3 regions of the Pseudovibrio sp. POLY-S9 genome follow, and region 3 is predicted to be linked to each of the others. Evidence: predicted binding sites of a transcription regulator. Region 3 holds the regulator's gene; each other region holds the start of a gene.
The links. Region 3 encodes PhoB, which activates phosphate uptake and scavenging genes when phosphate is short. Its sites were predicted from a motif close to TGTCATNNANCTGTCAT; they were not measured.
Positions count from the first base shown of each region.

Region 1: a site for PhoB is predicted at 2,168-2,184, ahead of PPL9_RS31170 (DUF465 domain-containing protein). Genes of this name have one in related genera too.
Region 2: a site for PhoB is predicted at 4,004-4,020, ahead of PPL9_RS13445 (GNAT family N-acyltransferase). Genes of this name have one in related genera too.

Region 1 is NZ_LCWX01000086.1:115,923-123,431, forward strand. It holds gene PPL9_RS07065 (acyl-CoA synthetase) at 261-1,907, shown strand; gene PPL9_RS31170 (DUF465 domain-containing protein) at 1,970-2,140, opposite strand; gene PPL9_RS07070 (DUF465 domain-containing protein) at 2,539-2,751, shown strand; gene purE (5-(carboxyamino)imidazole ribonucleotide mutase) at 2,875-3,378, shown strand; gene PPL9_RS07080 (5-(carboxyamino)imidazole ribonucleotide synthase) at 3,466-4,554, shown strand; gene PPL9_RS07085 (MATE family efflux transporter) at 4,626-6,026, opposite strand; gene PPL9_RS07090 (class II glutamine amidotransferase) at 6,211-6,948, opposite strand.
Region 2 is NZ_LCWX01000145.1:259,145-266,653, reverse strand. It holds gene PPL9_RS13455 (SprT family zinc-dependent metalloprotease) at 1-234, shown strand, start outside; gene PPL9_RS13450 (PBP1A family penicillin-binding protein) at 235-2,637, opposite strand; gene PPL9_RS13445 (GNAT family N-acyltransferase) at 2,933-3,775, opposite strand; gene PPL9_RS13440 (response regulator) at 4,136-6,373, opposite strand; gene PPL9_RS13435 (YifB family Mg chelatase-like AAA ATPase) at 6,438-7,509, opposite strand, start outside.
Region 3 is NZ_LCWX01000228.1:96,970-104,478, forward strand. It holds gene pstB (phosphate ABC transporter ATP-binding protein PstB) at 1-550, shown strand, start outside; gene phoU (phosphate signaling complex protein PhoU) at 584-1,288, shown strand; gene phoB (phosphate regulon transcriptional regulator PhoB) at 1,362-2,057, shown strand; gene PPL9_RS23110 (GNAT family N-acetyltransferase) at 2,135-2,599, shown strand; gene PPL9_RS23115 (GcrA family cell cycle regulator) at 2,699-3,259, opposite strand; gene PPL9_RS23120 (aspartate aminotransferase family protein) at 4,063-5,265, shown strand; gene argF (ornithine carbamoyltransferase) at 5,262-6,200, shown strand; gene PPL9_RS23130 (Hsp33 family molecular chaperone) at 6,267-7,253, shown strand; gene PPL9_RS23135 (hypothetical protein) at 7,463-7,509, opposite strand, start outside.

The DNA of each region.
Region 1 (7,509 bases), on a different contig from region 3:
TTCGCCGAATATATCGACACCAATCCATAAAACATCTCAAAAATACTTATAGATGAAAGTCTAATAACAAGAAGATCCTCAGACTAACATCTAAGTCATCTGAACTACCCCCTACGCCTATACTCAGATATATCAAAATATGCGACACTCTTAATTCCAAGCTCTTCATCGGAGCCAATAACTATCTTGGGAAAGCTGATAGCCAGTTCAACGGATCTTCGCAGTTCTCTTGAGCGGAAGTTGAATGCCTGGGGAATTTCATGAAAAACAATAGTCCAAACACATCATATTTCGACAAAGACCTCCCAAAAACTGAAGCAAATTACACGCCATTAAGCCCACTCAGTTTTTTGGAGAGAGCTGCAAAAGTTTTTCCAAGCCACACAGCCATCATTCACGGCAAGATTCGTAGGTCCTATAAGGAGTTCTATGAGCGCTCTATTAAACTCGCGAGCGCCCTGGAAAAGCGTGGTATCGGCAAGAATGACTGCGTGTCTGTCATGCTGCCCAACACACCACCCATGCTTGAAGCTCATTACGGCGTACCAATGGCTGGAGCCGTTCTCCACGCACTCAACACCCGCCTTGATGCCGCTATCATCGCATTCCAGCTAGACCATGCAGAGAGCAAGCTCGTAATCGTTGATCGTGAGTTCTCGAAGGTCATGACCGAAGCATTGGAACTGGCAGCGGTGAAGCCGGAAGTGGTGCTTTACGACGACAAAGAATTCCCTCAATCAGCCTCCGCAATTGGAGAGTTGGAGTACGAGGAGCTGATCGCCAGCGGTTCCGCTGATTTTGACTGGCAACTTCCCGCGGATGAATGGGATGCAATCACGCTCAACTACACTTCGGGTACAACAGGAAACCCGAAAGGCGTCGTTTATCATCATCGTGGTGCTTACCTTCTTGCGCAAGCAAACATCATCACCGCAGCCATGGGCAAAAAACCAGTCTATCTCTGGACACTGCCAATGTTCCACTGCAATGGCTGGTGTTTCCCATGGGCCTTATCCCTCGTTGCCGGAACGCATGTCTGCCTCCGTCAAGTACGACAAGCCCCTATCTGGAATGCCTTGGCAGATGAGAAAGTTACGCACCTCTGCGGTGCTCCAATCGTGATGTCCACGCTGCTCAACACCCCCGAGGACCAAAAGCGCAAACTCACCCATGATGTCGAGTTTTTCACGGCTGCAGCACCACCACCTGAAGCTGTTCTTGCAGCGATGGCAGAGGAGAGCTTCAATGTTACCCATCTCTATGGGCTGACAGAAGTCTATGGCCCAGCCGTCGTCAACGAATGGCACGACCATTGGAATGAACTTCCAACATCAGAACAAGCTGCATTGAAAGCCAGGCAAGGCGTTAATTACGTCGCTTTGCAGGATCTCGCTGTTCTCGACCCCGAAACCATGAAACCAGTCCCTGCTGATGGAGAAACCATTGGCGAGGTCATGTTCAAGGGTAATGTTGTAATGAAAGGGTATCTGAAGAACCCCTCCGCAACACAGGAAGCCTTCAACGGCGGTTGGTTTCACTCAGGTGACTTGGGCGTTCAGCATGAAGACGGATACGTCCAGCTCAAAGACCGTTCCAAAGACATCATCATCTCAGGAGGTGAAAACATCTCATCCATTGAGATCGAGGAAGTCCTCTACAAACACCCGGAAATCTCCGCAGCAGCAGTGGTTGCCCGTCCCGATGACAAATGGGGGGAAACTCCCTGTGCGTTTGTGGAGCTAAAAGAGAACAGCAGTGTGACGGAAGACGATATCGTAACCTACTGCAAACAGCATCTGGCCAGCTTCAAATCACCAAGAACTGTTGTCTTCACAGACCTGCCGAAAACCTCAACAGGCAAGATCCAGAAGTTCGTACTGCGCGAAGAAGCAAAAAAGATCGGCTGACCCTAAGCAAAAAATGCGCCGCTAAAAGCGACGCATTCTCTATTCGGTTAAGAAAAAGGAAGCTACCCTGTCACTCGTATTCGCGAGATCTCATCCTTAAGCTTCAACTTTTGCCTTTTTAGATTGCCTAGTTCGATCTCATCCATCGAAGGATGGTGCTTGGCTGTTTCCAGCTCCCTCTCAATGGTAGCATGGCGGCGTTCCAGCTCAGTCAAATGCTCACGGATGGACATAGGTTTTGATCCTCCTACATTGTCTCTGTTACAGGTGGATGATGGCACCATTTTATTGAGTTGTCGAACTATGATTAGCTGTTTTTTTGGGGCCTCTACAACGCGAGATCGCTAATTCATGAAAAACTTAGGGAACTTATAAATGACCCAGTAAATTTAATGGGTTTCATATTCCACTCAAAAGAGAACTTCACTAAGTATTCAACCCTATATATACGCTGCGTAAATCCGTCATGAGACAACACTTCCTGTAAAAATCAAGAGACTCTTGTTCATCACCGTTGCACATTCGGTATACTGTTGCCGAGCGGTGAATTGCGACAACGCGCCCCACCAGATTTGATCATTGATGGGTCTCGTTGCACACAGACCGATATGTGTCATGTGAGGACAAAACGATGACGGAAGATACTCTCGATCAGGATAGCAAGCGTTCCGAGCTCGCTGAGTTGCGACAGGAGCATCGGGATCTTGATCATTCCATCGAAGCGCTCATTGAAACGGGACGGGCGGATGTTCTCCAGCTGCAACGCTTAAAGAAGAAAAAACTCATGCTAAGAGACCAGATTCAAGTGCTGGAAACACAGCTCTTACCTGACATTATTGCCTAAATTAGAGGCAGAGCTCTAACCTTCGTATACTATTGGCATTTCTTGTTGTAATTGGCTTGAAACACGCCGTGTTATTTCTATAATCCGCGCTTTCTTCCCAGACGCTCAGAGGGTGCCCGTTTTATGAACCGCACAGACCAGCCAGAAGTCGCTATCATCATGGGAAGCCAATCCGATTGGCCAACCATGAAAAATGCTGCAGATACGCTAGAAGCACTGGGAGTTTCCTATGATGCTCGCATCGTCTCAGCCCACCGCACCCCGGACCGTCTGGTAGAGTTTTCCAAAACAGCAAAAGAGAACGGCTTCAAGGTTGTTATCGCTGGCGCTGGCGGCGCAGCCCACCTTCCGGGTATGGCCGCATCCATGACACCGCTGCCAGTGTTTGGTGTTCCAATTGAGTCGCGCGCCCTGAAGGGACAAGATAGCCTCCTTTCCATCGTTCAAATGCCAGCAGGCATTCCGGTCGGCACTCTTGCTATTGGTCGTGCAGGTGCCGTCAACGCAGCATTAATGGCTGCCGCTGTTTTGGCACTCAACAATCCGGAGATCGCCGCCAATTTGGATGACTGGCGCGAAAAGCAAAGTCAGGCTGTAGCCGAGAAGCCAGTCAACCCGGAAGAGTAAGAGTTTCAGAGGCGCCCATTTGCAGGCGCCTCATTTGTTTCAAGCCGCCCTTAACATCTGGCCCCTAACATCTGGAAAGTTTTCGAAATGGGTTCCACACTACGTCCTGGCGACACGATTGGTATTTTGGGTGGAGGCCAGCTTGGCCGCATGATCGCGCAAGCTGCCAGCAGGATGGGCCTGAAGTGCCATATCTATTGCCCGGATGAAAACAGCCCCGCTTTTGAGGTCTCAGAAAAGAAGACTATTGCGGCCTACGAAGACGAACAAGCACTCACCCAGTTTGCGAAGAGCGTCTCGGTCGTCACTTATGAGTTCGAAAATGTCCCCGGCGAGACAGCCCGCATTCTGGAGCAGTTTGTTCCAGTTCGCCCCGGCCCACATGCACTGAAAGTTTCCCAGGATCGCCTGGCAGAAAAGACATTCCTTTCAGAAGAAGCGGCAACGCAGGTCGCTCCCTTCATAAAAGTCGACACGCAGGCAGAGCTGGAAGCTGCGCTCATGGAGTTGGGCGGTCAAGGTGTACTGAAAACGCGCCGTTTTGGATATGATGGCAAAGGCCAGATCATGATCCGTACACCTGAGGATATCGAAGGCGCCATGAGCAAGCTTGGCAATCAGCCATCTATCCTTGAAGGCATCGTCCCGTTTGAAAAAGAGATTTCCATCATCGTCGCTCGTGGCGTGGATGGAACGGTCAAATGCTATGATCCGGCGGACAACTACCACAAGAACCACATTCTGAAGACCTCCAGCGTACCAGCAGACATCCCGGCAGAAACCGCTCAGGAAGCCATCGATATGGCAACCCGCATCGCTGTTGCGCTCGATTATATCGGAGTGATGGGTGTAGAACTGTTTGTCGTCAGAGACGGCGAGGCTACAGAGCTGAAGGTCAATGAAATAGCGCCACGCGTTCACAATTCAGGTCACTGGACAGAAGACGCTTGTCCGGTTTCTCAATTTGAACAGCATGTTCGCGCTGTTGCAGGCTGGCCACTTGGCAGGCCAACCCGAGCACACAACGTCATCATGGAAAACCTGATTGGTGATGATGTGAACTCATGGGAATCAGCACTGCTCGAGCCAAACGCTCGTCTGACACTCTACGGTAAAGCCGAGACACGGGAAGGCCGCAAGATGGGCCACATCAACCACCTCTCCCCAAAATCCTGATCGAATTATTCTACAAAGAAAAAGCCCCGAAGATCTCTTCATCTTCGGGGCTTTTTCTTATTTAAACCAGACTATCCTAGCCTAACCAGACCAAGTTGATCGCGTTTTTGGAACCGGATCAGCAACAGGATGCCGGTGATAAAGAGACCACTGGCCAAACCAACCCAGATCCCTTCTGGGCCCCAGTTAAAGGTGAACGCCATCACGTAGGAAAGCGGCACCCCAATAATCCAGTAACCAATCACCGCAATCACCATTGGTATTCGCGTATCGGAAAGACCGCGCAGAACACCACCAGCAACCACCTGAATACCATCAACAACCATGTACACCGCTGCAATAAAGACCAGCGGCACGCCGAGGCGGATCACATCAGCTGCGTCTGGATTGCTGGTGTCCAGATAGAAGGAAATCAGTGTGTCAGGGATCGCAACAAATAACACCGCACCAAGCAGGCCAATCACAATGGACCAGATCAGTGCGACCCAACCGGCTCGCGTAATAGCATCAGCATCACTACGGCCAGATGCGATGCCAACACGCACCACGGCAGCATTAGCAAAGCCAAGCGGAATCATGAACGCAATACCAGAGAGCTGAACCGCAATACCGTGAGCAGCAAGCTCCAGTGTCCCGATCCACCCCATCATCAAAGCAGCAGCTGCAAACAGTCCCACTTCAGCAACCAACATGAGGGAGATCGGCCAGCCAAGGCGCAGAATTTCGAAAAACGCTGGCCAGTCTGCACGCCAAAAGCGAACAAACACCTCATATTTGCGAGACTTCTCTTCCCAAAACACATAGGCAATCAAAATCACACAGGATGCCAACGCAGTCACTACAGACGCAATCCCGGCACCTAGAATGCCAAGTTGAGGAAAGCCGTAATAGCCAAAGATCAACACATAATCGAGAAGTGCATTGACCACAGCACTCACCACAGTCGCCCACAAAACAATCTGCGAACGTTCAATACTGGTAAGAAAACTGCGTAGTGCCGCCACAAATAGGGATGGATACATCGACCACTGCACAATGCGCAGATAATCCGCAGCAATGGCAGAAACTTCTGCATCCTGCCCAAGAGCCAGCAAGAGGCTCTCACCGTTCCACAGCACGACCATCGCAAAAGTCGTATAAATGAGCGAAATCCAAAGGCCCATGCGCGAAGCACGCCGCACATTCCGCACGTCGCCTTTACCTTCGGCTCTGGATGCCAATGGCATAACGGCTTGCAAGAACCCAAGTCCTGCCAGCCATGTCAGAAAGAACAACTGCAAAGCCAGCACGGATGCTGCCAGCTCTGTTGCGCCAAGCCAACCGATCATCAATGCATCGGTGGCATTGATTGCCATCTGCGCAAGTTGCGCACCGATCAAAGGCAATCCCAAAATAAGCGTTGCATTGGACTCCCCCCACCATGCAGACATGGATGTGGGTTTGGCAACGCTGGTGCTTTCAACCCGCGTCATCATAAGCTCCTGAAGAAAAGGGCATGGAGCCCCTCCAGAACTTGAGCCTCTCAAGAACATAAACAAGGCTGGGTCCTGCAATTGACCACAGTGCCTCGCTGGGAGGAAACTTCCTATCATAGAAACAGACCGACAAAGTCCCAGTGGCTTCTTGCCTAAGCAATACCGCTAGTGAAAATGTCGATTACGCTACTTTGCAAAACTCTTCAGGAATGTCCAGAGGAATAAAGCAAGGCGCATTATCACCGCCATAGACCATGATGTGTCCGCAAGGCACTTCATACCAACCTTGCCCGCCCTTTTCCAAAGGCTCGGAGACAACACTCAAGTTGCTGTTATGTAAGCGATAATATAGGCTTGGAACAATCTTATCACTAGAGCAACGCACAGCATAAAGGCGCTCACCATCAGTCAAGGCCATCGCTACACGCAATGGAGCAATGACATCATTGCAACGCATAATCTCAAGTGTTTTCGTGAACACCTGTTGCACAGCCCCCACAGGATCAACATCCAGACCATGACTTAACATGGCAAGAAACAGCGCTTCACTGTCTGTTGTACCCTGCCGGTAACGATAAAAGTCGTCGCTGATCAAACTCTCAATCTGGCGGCGGATATCATCGTACCCTCCAATCTGCCCGTTATGCATAAACATCCATTTGCCGACAGCAAACGGATGGCAGTTTGAACGGGAGGTCGCAGTGCCCGTAGATGCGCGCACATGAGCAAAGAATAAAGAGGACTTGAGGTGCTTGGTGATACTCAGAAGGTTCTCATCACCCCACGCAGGCTGCGTATCACGATAAAGACCCGGTTCTGACTTGTGACCGTACCAACCAATTCCAAAGCCGTCACCATTGGTGTTCACCTTGGCTTCCGCACAATGCAGGCTCTGCGCAATCAGAGAATGATTGGGCATTGAAATCAGCTCTTCCATGAAAATGGGAGCTCCACGGTACGCAAGCCAGCGGCACATTACATTATTCTTTCTTCTGGTCGATTACCCAAATGAGGTCACTAGAGTATGCATGATCCATCAGCAGGTATAAACCCCTTCCCTATAACTAGAGTAACGAGTTTTCTCAGGGATCGTTCCGTGGATCTAAAGAGAGCCCCTCAATCGCAGCTCTCGTGAGTAAGATGGACTCACTCGACTCAGTTTCGAAGTCGGACATGACGAACGACGTTTGAAGCAAATTCCATTCAAATTTCCACCTCGATTTCCACTGTTCAGAAAAGCTCCTGTGACTTTTTTCAGCAGCAAAAGAGAGACTCAACCATACACAATCAAGAGTTGTATTTTTTCAAAATAATTTCACACGTGAAGTTACAATGCATTTTGAAAGCATTTTTTACTTATCTTTTACTTCACACACGAGCGTGCCAATGCGCCATTTTGAAGAAAATGAGCGTACGCTGCTGAGATTGCCTTGTCCCACAAGAGGTATTCCCCCCTTTCCCATCTATAAATTAACATAGA
Region 2 (7,509 bases), on a different contig from region 3:
AGCCGTTGGGGATCCTGCTCGTATGATGGGAAACTATCGTTCTCCTGGCGCCTTGTGATGGCACCACCCGACATTTTGGAGTACGTAGCCGCTCACGAAGTTGCTCACTTGGTGAAACTGGATCATTCACCAGAGTTCTGGCGTGTTTGTGAGCAGTTAGCACCCCACACAAAGCAAGCCCAACGCTGGCTCAAAGAGCACGGCTCTCAACTTCACCTTTACGGACAAGAATAGCTAGCCACCGCCAAACAACCTTCCAAGCAGGTCCAGAGGGCTTGTGCTGGTGTTGTTTTGCGGGCGCGGAGCTGTTGTTGCTTGAATTGCAGGCCTTGGTGGCTGTGGTTGCTGAGGAGCTGCCACAAATGTTGGTTGACGACGCTTAGGCGCAGTGCCCGGTTTCAACAATGGTGATGTTTCGGCAAGATTAATCGGCACACCCGGCAGTCTGGCAATCGGGATACCCTGATGCTCTGTCTCCATCACCCATGCCCAGATTTCTGCTGGCAGTGTACCCCCACTCACCTTCTTCATTGGCTTGTTGTTGTCGTTTCCAAGCCAAACCGCAGTGGTGAGTGAGTTTGTATAACCAATGAACCACGCATCTTTGTAGCCTTGCGTTGTACCGGTTTTGCCTCCCGCCGGTCGTCCAGCCAACAGCGCGCGTTTTCCTGTGCCTCCATAGACTGTTTGTGCCATCATAGTATTGATTTCACTCAGCTTATCTCCGCGAACAACGCGTCCTGTACCATCACCGGAACGGCGATAAAGCACTTTACCATGTTCATTTCGAATTTGCCGTACCACATGAGGAACGACACCATATCCGCCATTGGAGAAAGGCACATACGCAGCTGCAATCTCAAGCGGGGTAACCTCTGAAGTTCCAAGAGCGATGGACGGATTGGACTTGAGCGCAGATGTAATGCCCAGACGACGTGCTGTACGCGCCACGTTGGCCGGACCGACCTCATGCGCCAGCTTTGCTGCAACGGTGTTGATCGAAAATGCAAGCGCTTGCGTCAGTGTCACATCGCCGTAGTATCGCTTGGTGTAGTTCTTCGGCGTCCAGCCCCTGTAGGTGACACGAGCATCCCTGCGGACAGTATTAGGGGTCATACCCCGTTCCAATGCCGCAAGATAAACAAACGGTTTGAAGGCGGATCCCGGCTGTCTGCGTGCATAAACAGCGCGGTTGAACTGGCTTTTCCGATAATCAACACCACCAACCAGAGCACGGATTGCACCGCTGCGATTGAGCGTAACAACCGCGCCTTGAGTGACATTAAACTCTCGGCGAGACTCCGCAATTCGAGTGGTCAGCGCTGTCTCTGCCGCTTGCTGCATATCCCAATCGATGGTGGTATCGACGATGATGTCTTCACCAATAGAGCCGACGAAGCCGGGTAGCAACTCCATCACGTAATCAGCAACATAATTGCCACTGCTACTGTTGTGGCTTGTAACCACGTGCGCTGGGTTGAACAATGCGTTCTTGGCGTCATCAGCGGTGATGAAGCCAGCCTTGTGCATTGATGCGATCACCACCTGCGCACGACCTTCTGCAAGAGCGGCATTGCGTGTGGGTGCATATTTACTAGGTGCTTTCAGAAGTCCTGCAATGGTTGCCGCTTCAGCAAGATTGATGAGATGAGCGGATTTGCCAAAGTAAACCCGCGAGGCGGCATCAACACCATAAGCCCCGGCACCGAGATACACCCGGTTAAGGTACATCTCCAGAATTTCGTCCTTGCTGTAATTCCACTCCAACCACAGCGCCATCACCACTTCCTGCATCTTGCGTTGCATGGTGCGCTCAGGCTTTAGGAACAGGTTCTTCGCCAGCTGCTGTGTGAGTGTTGATCCGCCCTGTACAGTTCGCCCGCTGGTGTAGTTGACAAATGCAGCGCGGGCGAGACCAATTGGATCGATGCCGAAATGATACCTGAACCGCCTGTCTTCAATAGCCATTACAGCTTCAGGCAGATACGTAGGCAACTGCTCAAGACGGACGGCCTCTCCGCCGGTATCTCCACGATTGGCAATCAAAGTGCCGTTTGCTGAAACGATGCGCACGTTAGGTGGGCGTTGCGGAACAGCCCACTCCGATGCTGGTGGCAAATGCGCAGCGTAATAGGTGAGAATACCGCCAACAACGACGATCCCCCAAATGCCAAGTACGACGCTCCAATACATGGAAAAGCGAAAGGACTTCCACAAGAACCGTCGAAACTTGCTTTGGCTCTTTGGCTTGCCAGAGGAGGTTGCTGCATCAAGAGCTGCCAGTGTCTGTTGACGTGCCTTGCGGCTAGGCTTTTTGGCAGGCTTCTTGACTGGCGCTCCTTGCGCAGGTCTGGGACGTTGAGGTGCAGGTTTTCTGGCCTGTGCCGTTGGGTTTTGCGGTGAAGAGCGTTGCCCTGATGATGATTGCTTGCTTGGAGCGTTGGTTTTGCTCGGGCGGCGAATATAATCTTCCACCTCGTCCGGACGCAATGCGACGCCTTGTAAGCGTGGGCGTTGAGGTTGTGCTGGGCGTTTAAGACGCTGTCCCTCAGGGTGTTGAGGCGGCCTGCCGGAAGGGCGTTGCCCGGGGCGCACTGGCCTCCGTTTTTTGCCATTTCCATTTTGGCCTGTCGCCATAACTTTAAAACACCCCAGTACCAATCACTCAAATTTTGGGCAAATATTGCCATTAAAGATTGAGCAAGCCTGAACAAACTCAGGCTACTGACCACTTGGGAGGGAGGTCGCAACCTGGATACAAAACACGAACGATTTTAGGGAAACACGCTTAATTGAGCGTTAAGCTATTGAGGTGAATTGCGCGGAGTTGGCCGGGAAATGCCACAAATATGAAGAGATGTTAGCGCTTCTACGCAAATAAAAAAGGGCGGAAACCCGCCCTCTCCATTTTGAGATACTAGTAGCTCTGTGATCAGCTGGAATACCGGCTGGCATCTTGACCATAGTAGTTCACATAGCGTGAGTTCAGCTTGGACACTGGCATGATGATCAAAACATCAGTGGTACCGAACTGGTGATCAACAACTGCTCCGTTACCGATATAGGCGCCAAGGCGTAGATATCCTTTAATCAGCGGTGGCAGAGAACGTAGCGCAGCGCGTTGATCCACCTGATCTTTCGCAATGCGGTTCATTTCTACATACTGGTCCGGCAGTGCTGATACATGCCATTCTTCTGGCGCACTAGCAAAATGATGCAGGAAGGAAAGCTGCTCAGCAAGAAGATCAGGATCAGTACCTTCGATAGAGGCACAGCCAATCATAACATCTACATTATTCGTCAGCACATAAGACCAGATGCCATGCCATAGCAATTCTACGGTCTTCTTGGTGCGATAAGGTTTCAAAACACAAGAACGACCGAGTTCCATGAAATTCAGATCACTGTGACGATCCAGAATCCCTTGAATATCAAACTCGCCTGCTGTGTAGAAACCGCCATTGAGCTGTGCAAGTTCCTGACGGAGCAATCGGTAAGTGCCTACGATCTGCGGCTTGAGTTTGGAAAATGGTTTGTTGCGAACCTGACTGTTGTGATCAACGACCAATAGATGATCACAAATCTCGTCATAACTGTCGCGATCAAGACGCGATAACTGAGTTTGTGCATCTGCAATAGCGGACATCTCTTCGTAAAACACTTCGTAGCGTAAACGCTGAGATTGCTTGAGTTCTTTGGCTCCGTTGGAAAGACGAACCTCGAGTGGGCCGACCTTACCGAGGCTTTGTCCTGCCTCCGGCATTTTTCCAAGCATTGCCTGAGGGATCCACCGCGGCGCAGGTCGCCCTGACAGCTTACTCGGTGTGAACTTTTTTAGGACTTTCATCGGGGAAATATGTCCAGATCCAGCCATACTATTATTATCTCATATTGCTTAGGTGCTTAAGAAACATTGCAATAATGAGAACGCCTTTCTGAATTTGCACCAATTGAGTCACCCATGTCAATTTTGGGTAGTCAATCTGTGATATAAGCCCATTTTAGGACAGTTGAGTGACACAACACCAACATTTACCCGCGTAACGACGCTCACATTTGCTAAACAATGCTGCGGTCGCGGTTAATCTGAGTATAACAACCGCCTCGTGATATTGAACAGGCTAAATATACCGAGCTATCCCTTAGCATAGCGTTTTAAAACAGCCTCGAGATCCTGCTTTTTTAGGGGTTTGCTTAAAAAACCGTCTGCTCCGGCCTTAATAGCCTCTTCTTTTGCCTCCGGCATAACATCTGCTGAAACAACATAAATTGGCACTTGCGACGCAGATTTGTCTTCCCTGCCTCTAATTTTGGAGATGGCTTCAAGTCCATCCAGACCGGGCATGTGCAGATCCATAAGCACAATATCAAACGTGCCGCTGGCACAGAGCGAAACAGCCTTATGCCCATCCTCCGCAAGCTCCGATCTGTGGCCCAGTTTGTCCAGTAGTGCTTGAACCAGCATCCAGTTAATTGGATTATCTTCGGCCACTAATACATTGAGATTTGTGTTTTGGCCTTGCTGTATAGGCGCCACCTCTTTTTCTATTACATCGTTATCTACCGCGTCAGTCTGCAGCAAACCGGGGGAGAGTACCCGAAGCAGTGAGCTGCGACGAACAGGACGGGTCAAGTAACCAGAAAACTCCCCGGTCTTGATATCTGCAATCCGCGCCCGCTCCTGTGGTTTAATGAGGACAAAGATCTCCGGTGCACTCTCAGATTGCTGCCCATAGAAATTGCGAATGCGTTCTACATATTCTTCACCAACAAGCAAACGGTCAAATTGTGTCGTAAGAGGCAAACCTTCAAGTTCATCTGCTGCCAGAACCTTGGTGTGATTGTAACCGCTTGTGCTCAGCGTTTTATAGACGAGGTCGGCCTCAATCTGATTACTGGTTATGATCGCGATACGATTATCATGGTCTTTTACAAAGTCCTCTGAAATCTCATCAACTGGCATCTCAAGAAGGAAAGTGGAGCCACAACCCAGTTGGCTCTGAACGGTGAGAGAACTTCCCATAAGCTCCGCGAGTCGTTTGGAAATTGCCAAGCCCAGGCCAGCTCCATCGAACTTACGGTCACGCCCATATTCACTCTGTTCAAATTCCCGGAAGATGCGAGCTGCTGTAACGTCATCCATACCGGGGCCAGTATCTTGAACAGCGAACTCCAGTAGATGATGGCCTGTGGTATCCGTAGCGACTTGCAGGACTAAAGAAACTCCGCCTTCTTCTGTAAATTTGATCGCGTTTCCAACTAGATTGTATAGGATTTGCTGCAACCGTGCGGGGTCACTCTGGATGGTTTTTGGTACGGCTGGATTGATAAATGAACCAATCTGCAATCCCTTTGCATGGGCTTTGGGAGAGAGCAGCTCCACAACGCGTTCCACTAACGGAGCAAGCTCAACATTGCCAGTCTCCAACTCCAGCTTTCCTGCTTCGATCTTGGAATAATCAAGTACCTCATCAATGAGCATCAAAAGTGTGGAGCCTGAAGTTCTGATCGCATTTATGTAATTTTGCTGCTCTGCAGTGGTTGTCGTGTCATCCAACAAATCTGCCATGCCCAAGACACCGTTTAGGGGGGTGCGAATTTCGTGACTGACCATCGCAAGGAAGCGAGATTTTGCCTCGCTGGCATTTGCTGCATGGTCGCGATCTTCTCGCAGCTTTTGCTCAGCTTGTCGCCTATCTGTGACATCCGTCAGGATCCACTGAATGATAGGAGCTCCACCGCTGCCATCGCGAATGCTCAGGCGCAGGAGTGAATACCAGCGGGTGCCATGTTTTGTACGCAAAGCAACGTCTTCAGTAGTCCCAGCAGCCCCTTCCTCAAGATCAGGAGTAAAGTCTTCGGCATAAGGCAGATGTATAGCCCTTCCGATCTCAACTCCAAACCCAGTCGGAAAATTGCGTTTTCCTGCATCATTGACGGACAGCACCACCCCATTGCTATCACAACGGATCACGATAGCGCCCAGCGCATCCAGAATGGAACGATGCCGATCATCCGCTTCACGTAATTGCCAGTCAGTATCGCTAGCTAGTTCAGACGGGTCTTCAAGTTGCTCCACTTCACTCTGGATTTGAGCTGTCTTCCAACTTTGTGCGATAACATCACTTGCTGGAAACCGGCGAAACAAGACAGCGCCAGCTCCAAAAGCAAGCAACACAACATAGAAACCTTGTAAGGACTGCCAATCGGTCAGCAACAACGCAATCAGCAAGCATATAACGCCCACGAAAATGGAGAGGCTCTTTAGAACAAAGGAGGATTTCTCGGTGATTTCGCTTTGCTTAATCAGAGACACGCGAGCCTGAGTAACAACATGGGTGCTCTCCTCAGTTTTCAGTCTCCGTTTCAACACAGCTTTTGCTCCACCCGAACTATTTCGGTTAATCAGTAAAATTCAATTGGTAGGATATAACAGATTATGCAGCGGCCAAATAGGCTGAAGAGCGTTTGAAGCTCAGGGCCTCGGCCAGGTGAATACGCTGAACGGACTCTGACCCGTCCATATCTGCGATTGTCCGTGATAGTTTCAAAACACGATGGTATCCACGTGCAGAAAGACCAAATTGTATGGAGGCCTGTTCAATCAACTCTTTACTGCCTTGATCCAATGCAACAATTTGCTCGATGGTCCGTGCACTGGCATGTGCGTTGACTGTGATATCTAACCCAAGAGAGGCATAGCGAGCTTGCTGTATTGCACGAGCACGCGCAACACGTTGAGCAACCACCTGCGAACTCTCAGAAGTGCGCGGGCTGATCAGGTCTCTTGCAGAAACCGCGGGAACATGTAGTTGCAGATCCATCCGGTCAAGGAATGGCCCGGACACTCGCGACTGATAAGAACTGGCGCATTTATCGCCTCGCCTGCAAGTGTGTCCCGGTTCTCCCGCATACCCGCAACGGCAAGGGTTCATCGCAGCAACCACTTGCACTATGGATGGGTAGCTCACGCGATAATTGGCTCGCACAATCGTTGCCACACCGTTCTCAATAGGTTGTCTCAAGCTGTCCAAAACGGAACTATCGAATTCTGGCAATTCATCCAAAAAAAGCACACCATTGTGAGCCATGGACACTTCACCGGGTCTGGCCTTTATGCCTCCGCCAACCAGTGAGGCCATGGATGCAGAATGATGCGGTGCTCGGAAGGGGCGTTGATTGCTCAAAGCGCCATCTTCCAACTCGCCTGATATGGAAGCGATCATGGATACTTCCAGAAGTTCGCGAGCTGAGAGCGGTGGCAAAAGAGCGGGTAACCTGCTTGCGAGCAAGGTCTTTCCAGAACCTGGTGGGCCAACCATCATCAGGTTATGAGAGCCAGCTGCAGCAATCTCCAGTGCCCGCTTCGCTGTTTCCTGACCTCGAATATCGGCAAGGTCCAGTGAACTGGCAACTTGTGGAGAGCTACGCGGTTTTGGGGCAGAAAGAGTAATATCACCTTTCAAGGCGCGGTAGAGCTGAACCAGTGATCCCGCGGCCATAATCTTC
Region 3 (7,509 bases):
TGACGATGTCTATGACCCGCGCATTGATGTGGTGGAACTGCGGGCCCGTGTTGGCATGGTGTTCCAGAAGCCCAACCCGTTCCCAAAATCAATCTTTGAGAACGTGGCCTACGGCCCACGCATCCACGGTCTGGCACAAGGTAAGTCGGATCTGGAAGATATCGTCGCAAGTTCCCTGCAGCGTGCAGGTTTGTTTGAAGAAGTGAAAGACCGTCTGGACGAGCCGGGCACAGGCCTTTCCGGTGGTCAGCAGCAGCGCTTGTGCATCGCGCGCGCAATCGCTGTGTCTCCGGAAGTGATCCTGATGGATGAGCCGTGTTCTGCGCTCGACCCGATTGCCACTGCAAAAGTGGAAGAGCTGATGGACGAACTGCGCCAGAACTACACCATTGTTATCGTAACCCACTCCATGCAGCAGGCCGCACGTGTATCCCAGCGCACCGCGTTCTTCCATCTGGGTAATCTGGTGGAAGAGGGGCTGACCAACGATATCTTCACCAACCCAAAAGACCAGCGCACGCAGGATTACATCACAGGCCGTTTTGGTTAAAAATAAAAGAGCGGTACTCTAAGGAGATATCCGATGAAAGATCATATTGTCTCTTCCTTCAATGAAGAGCTGAAAGAACTGGCCGGACGTGTCGTTGAAATGGGCGGACTGGCAGAAACCCTGGTTCACGACGCTGTCACTGCACTGCTGAGACAGGACCGCGAACTGGCAACCCGCACCATCGCCGCCGACCAGCGCCTGGACAACATGCAGGCCGAGCTGGAAGAGCTGTGCATCTCCGTGATCGCACGCCGCCAGCCAATGGCAAGCGATCTGCGCGACATCATCGCCGCCATGCGCATCTCCAACGATCTGGAGCGCGTTGGCGACATGGCCAAGAACATCGGCAAGCGAACACTGGCGATTGAATCTGAGTTCAACAACAAGCAGCTCGCTGTTGGTGTTGAGCACATGTCTGATCTGGCTCTGGAACAGCTCAAAGCCGTTCTGGACGCCTACACCTCTGGTGATCTCGAGGTTGTCCAACGCGTACATGTTCGCGATGACGAAGTGGATGCGCTTTACACCAGCCTGTTCCGCCAGCTGCTCACCTACATGATGGAAGACCCGCGCTCCATCACCATGTGCGCGCACTTGTTGTTCTGCGCAAAGAATATTGAGCGCATCGGTGATCATGCAACCAATATCGCAGAAAACATCTACTACATGATCTCCGGAAGCCACCTTCCAACAGATCGTCCAAAGACGGACGAGCTGGCGCAGAGCACAACCGTGTAGAGTGTGTTCACTTATAACGAGCAGAACACACGCAATTGCTTTATAAGAGAAGGTGCAAAGAGAGCACTTTAATATGCCTAAGATACTGATTGTAGAAGACGAAGAACCGCTAAGCCTGCTGCTGCGCTATAACCTTGAAGCAGAGGGCTACACTGTTGACGTGTGCGCAAGAGGAGATGAGGCGGAACTCCTCCTACAGGAAAGCCAGCCGGACCTGCTGCTGCTGGACTGGATGCTTCCGGGCCTCTCTGGCATCGAGCTCTGCCGTCGTTTGCGGGCACGCTCAGAAACCGAGCGCATGCCGATTATCATGCTCACAGCGCGCGGCGAAGAATCCGAGCGCATCCGCGGTCTGGCAACCGGGGCTGACGATTATGTCGTCAAACCGTTCTCCGTTCCGGAACTTATGGCCCGTGTTCGTGCGATCTTCCGCCGTGCATTGCCAGAAGTTGTTTCCACAATGCTTAAGTCTGGCGACATCGAGCTCGACCGCGAAACCCACCGCGTGCGCAGAACAGGCCGCGAAATCCACCTCGGCCCCACAGAATACCGCCTGCTGGAGTTCCTCATGAGCGCACCTGGCCGCGTTTACTCCCGTGAACAGCTGCTGGATGGTGTCTGGGGCCATGATGTTTACGTAGATGAGCGCACTGTGGACGTCCACGTAGGCCGCCTGCGCAAAGCCATCAACAAAGGCCGCATGAAAGACCCGATCCGCACCGTCCGCGGCGCCGGATACGCTTTCAACGACCAGTTCGCTGTTGGGTAATTGATCTCTGCTATATGCGCATTGTGAAACTGCATCTCCCTTCCAGAGGTGCAGACAAAAAACAATGCGGATAACAAATGATAATCAAGACGGTTGATCGAGCGACCGCTCATATCTACGACAATCTCTGTCAGGCCTACGAGGCAGAGTTCTCACCTCTCACACACAAACATCCAAACGCGGATGGTTTGTTTGCCAAAGACACGCTCCTTGAAGGCAACATCACCGGCTATCTGGCTTTAAATGATGATATCCCCGCCGGGTTAGCTGCAATCAAGCAGCAAGATCATCACGACTTTGAAGTCTGCGAGTTTTACGTGGTGCCAGTGTTCCGCAGACATAAACTGGGACAGCGTTTTGCCGCTGCGTTGTTTGATCAAATGTCCGGTAACTGGCAGATCAAGCAGATTGAAGGCGCTGATCAGGCCATTGCCTTTTGGCGTTCCGTTATCAACACCTACACCTCAGGTCAGTTTTTGGAAGAAAACTATACGGACCCATACTGGGGCGCCGTCACCCGCCAAACCTTTAAAGCTCACTAGTTCTCAGGCCAGAGCGACAAGCGCCATATCAAGACGACACGCAAACAGCAAAAAGCCGGGCTTTGGACCCGGCTCAATACGTTGCTTTTTCAGCTCAGATTAGCTTGCGCGGCGGTTGCGGCGGTCGCTGACGGGCTGATAGGCAATGCTGCGGTGATGCGCACAATAAGGTGTGCCTGCATCTGACTGGCGACCACAGAAATAGAAGTCATCAGAACTCGGATCACCAATCGGCCACTTACAGGTGCGCTCATTCAATGTCAGGATGGAGGCGCGCTCTGAAACCGGAATAAAGAGATCGGAGGTTGGGACTGGAGAAATTTCTGGTTGGATAGCTTCAATCGGTTCAACTTTAAGGGCGTTGGCACCGGCTATCGTTGGCTGAATTTGTCGGGGACTTGGAGAAGGCGCAACAGCTGCAATCGCTTCAGCCACTGTTGGTTTGGTTGAGGTGACGACCCTTGCCGCTGGGGCAGGTGCCTTTCTCGTTTTGGTTGCACCACCTCCCGATTTGGCGCGACCTGAAAGACCAAGGCGATGAACCTTACCAATCACCGCATTACGGGTTACATTGCCAAGTTCCCCCGCGATTTGACTGGCGCTTAACCCGTCTGCCCAAAGTTTGGTTAGTAACTCTACACGTTCTGCTGTCCAGCTCATTAAAGGGCCCCGTCTTCCTTCAGTGGCGCGCAAAACAGCATTCGCTCAGTTCGGACGCATCCGAAAGTGCCGCTTACCTGAGCGTGTGTGCTTGCAGCGTTCAGTAACTACGAGATGGTGTATAACTCTTGTCACACAGTACTATATGGGCGTTGATACGAGCAATAACCTCAAAGAATTGAGGTGGGGAAGACTCTGGTTTTCCCCAGAATTGCCGTACTACTACTTACCTATAACAGCCTTCTTGTGGTGGGAGAAGATTATCAATCTAAAGAATAGGAGCTGTTTGTTAAACCAAGTTCCACCGCATTCTTTCCAACACAAAGTAAGAGCTGATAGCGTTACCCCGTTGATATTTAATACATATATTTACCACTGAAAAACAACTAGTAAAAAACACTAGTAAACTACAAATTGCATAACACAAGAACTAAGCGCACTCCTCTCTCATATGCCGTAGTACACGCTAGAGGTGTATTGAATAAACCTTAAGAACCGTGGAAAAAAACTGGTCATAGAGCATGGGATTTAATCTCTACTCTATCCTCTAAAAATGCCACAATGCATGCTTCTTCCGGTAGTAGCCTGTTTAAGCTGCACCAGAGGGAGAGACACAAGGCTGGCAGCCAATTCCTGAACGGGAGTAAGGTATTGCTGGCAATACGTGTTATTGACTGCCCTGAGGGAACGCGGTTTATATGTCGCTTCTCTTAGTTTCAAAACGCCACAAGGCGTTTTTTTGTTTTTGTAGCAACCAGGACTTTTGAGCATATCGAGAAAGCTCAATCCATGAGGAGTAAGAAATGACGACTTCGTCGCTAATGCAGACTTATGCACGCTCAGACCTCGCGTTCGAGCGTGGGGAAGGTGTCTGGCTGATTGCGGCTGATGGTCGACGATACATGGATTGTGCCTCGGGTATTGCCGTCTCCGGCTTGGGTCATGCACACCCAAAGCTCGTTGAGGCGCTCAAGTCTCAGGCTGAAAAGCTGTGGCACGTCACCAATCTCTATACAATTCCAGAGGGTGAGAAGCTTGCAAAGCTGCTGACAGACAACACCTTTGCTGATGTTGTGTTCTTCACCAACTCCGGGACGGAAGCAACAGAAGGGGCCATGAAGGCCGCACGGCGCTATCACTTTGCCAAGGGCAATCCGGAAAAGAACCGCATTATCACCTTTGAAAATGCGTTCCACGGCAGAACCATGGCAGCGCTCGCCGCTGGTGGCCAGCAAAAGTACCTCGAAGGCTTCGGCCCCGCGCCAGAAGGGTTCGATCAGGTGCCTGTTGGTGATCTGGACGCGGTTAAAAAGATGGTCGGACCGGAAACTGCAGCCATCATGCTGGAGCCGGTTCAGGGTGAAGGTGGTATCCGCACCATGGACTCGGCCTTCCTGAAAGGTCTGCGCCAGATCTGTGATGAGAATGACTTGTTGCTGATCTACGATGAGATCCAGACAGGCGTTGGCAGAACCGGCAAACTCTTTGCCCATGAGTGGGCAGGCGTTGCACCGGATCTGATGGCGATTGCAAAAGGCATCGGTGGCGGCTTCCCAATGGGGGCGTTCCTCGCAACCAATGAAGCGGCCAGTGGCATGGTTCCTGGCGTTCACGGCACCACCTTCGGCGGCAACCCGCTGGCGATGGCTGTTGGGAATGCTGTTCTGGAAACGGTTCTGGAACCGGGTTTTCTGGAAGCTGTGCAGGAAAAAGGCTTGCAGCTGAAACAGAAGCTGGCCTGCGCTGTTGATCAGCACAGTGATGTGTTTGAGCTGGTGCGCGGTGAAGGCCTGATGCTTGGCTTGAAATGCAAAGTGCCGAACACACAAGTGCTGGCACACATGCGCAATAACGGCCTGCTGCCAGTTGGTGCCGGAGACAACGTGCTCCGTATTATGCCACCAATGATCATTACCGCTGAAGAAATTGACATGCTCGTCCAAAAAATCGAAGCCGCTGCTGCGGATGTGGAAACCGAGCTGAAAACTGCCGAGACTGCCAAATGACCACTATGACAAAACCACAGCACTTTCTCGATATCAGCGATTTTTCCGGTGATGACCTTCGCCAGATTATGCAGGTCTCCAATCAGATCAAAGCCACCCGCAATGGCGTTCATCGCGGGCAGGGGCCATTGGCAGGCAAAGTGCTCGCCATGGTCTTTGAGCAGCCTTCCACCAGAACCCGCATCTCCTTTGATGTGGGCATGCGGGAACTGGGCGGCGAAACCCTGATGCTGACAGGCGCAGAGATGCAGCTTGGCCGCGGCGAGTCCATTCCAGATACCGCCCGCGTGCTGTCCCGCTTTGTGGACATGATCATGATCCGTATGTTGGACCATGATGCTGTGAGAGAACTGGCAGAGTACGCTACCGTGCCGGTCATCAACGGCCTGACCAAGGTTTCGCATCCTTGTCAGATCATGGCCGACATCATGACATTCGAAGAACACCGCGGAAGCATTAAGGGTAAAACCGTTTCCTGGGTGGGCGATAGCAATAACGTTCTTTACTCTTGGATCGAAGCGGCAGCAAAGTTTGACTTTAAAATTAACGTCGCCGCACCAAATGAACTGACAGTACCTCTTGAATGGATCGAAAAGGCCTATACATCCGGTGCTGAACTCGTCGTGACAGACGACCCGTTTGCTGCTGTGAAAAACAGTGATTGTGTTATCACCGATTGCTGGGTGTCCATGGGAGATGACGAAGCACAAACGCGTCATAACCTGCTGGCTCCTTATCAGGTCAATGAACGCTTGATGAGCGAAGCCAACGATTCATCTTTGTTTATGCACTGCCTGCCTGCGCATCGTGGGGAAGAAGTGACAAATGAGGTGATCGACGGCCCGCATTCTGTGGTATTCGACGAGGCAGAAAACCGACTCCACGCCCAAAAAGGCATTATGGCGTGGTGCATGGGTGCTTTGCCTGAAGGATAAAGCATATCGCTGAAAAGTGGTTTTCCGGTTTTCAGACAAAGATATGTGTAAGGATAAAAGAACAAGATGACAAATACACCTGCTCAACCGACCGCCGCTGGCGTTGACGCTGTTGTTCCTTTTGCTGTTGAAGCATTGGACGTTCGCGGTCGGGTTATCAATATGGGGCCGGTGCTGAACTCTATGCTGGCGCGGCACAAGTACCCTGCGCCAGTCAACAAGCTGCTGTCAGAGGCAATTGTCCTGACAGCCATGCTTGGCAGTACCCTCAAATTCGAAGGTCGCCTGACCTTGCAAGCCCAGACCGACGGTGCAGTCTCCACGCTCGTTGTTGATTTCAACGCGCCTGACGGGCTGCGTGCTATGGCGCAGTTCAGCGAAGACAAGGTCGCCGAAGTTGCAGCCAAAGATGGTTTCAAACCAGACCACCTGCTCGGCAAAGGCCATCTGGCCTTCACCATTGATCAGGGCGCACACACCAGTCGCTATCAGGGTATCGTGGTCCTGAACGGCACCACCCTGGAAGAGGCTGCTCACGAGTACTTCCAGAAGTCAGAGCAGATCCCGACATTCGTCCGCCTTGGCGTGGCTGAAGTGTTGACCAAAGCCGAAGAGGGTGGCGCTGATCATTCCTGGGCTGCCGGCGGCATCATGGTTCAGTTCCTGCCTCAGTCTCTGGATCGTCTCAAACAGGCCGACATCCATCCGGGAGATGCACCGGAAGGACATGAAGCTCACGAGATTGACGAAGACGACGCATGGGTCGAAGCGCGCTCGCTGGTCGAGACCGTAAAAGATGATGAGCTCATCGATCCAAGCCTGACTGTCGAAGGTCTTCTGTACCGCTTGTTCCACGAACGTGGTGCATCCGTCTTCTCCCCGCAGTTGATGGCAGATAAATGCACCTGCTCGGAAGAAAAGATCACCGCCATGATGCAGAACTTTTCTGAGGCAGACAAAACTGAGATGAAGGCGGAAGGAACCGTCCACATCAAGTGCGACTTCTGCTCCAAGGATTATGAGCTGGACGCGAACAAAGTGTTCGAAGACTAAAGCGCGTTCCGCTTGTTTGGATTCAATCAAGCGACAAGAATTCGCTCAGATAAAAAGTTGTGGCAGGCAGTGTGAATGAACATGAATGCTGAATGACACAACAGCTCAGGAAAAGCGTAAAAAACGCAAACCAACGCACAAAAAAACGCTGTCAGAAAATCACTGGTAGCGTTTTTCTTTAACTCATTGATATTGAATGAGAACCGCAACTACACACGGTCAAAGATCGACCCCATGCGTGGGCTGAACAACCGGT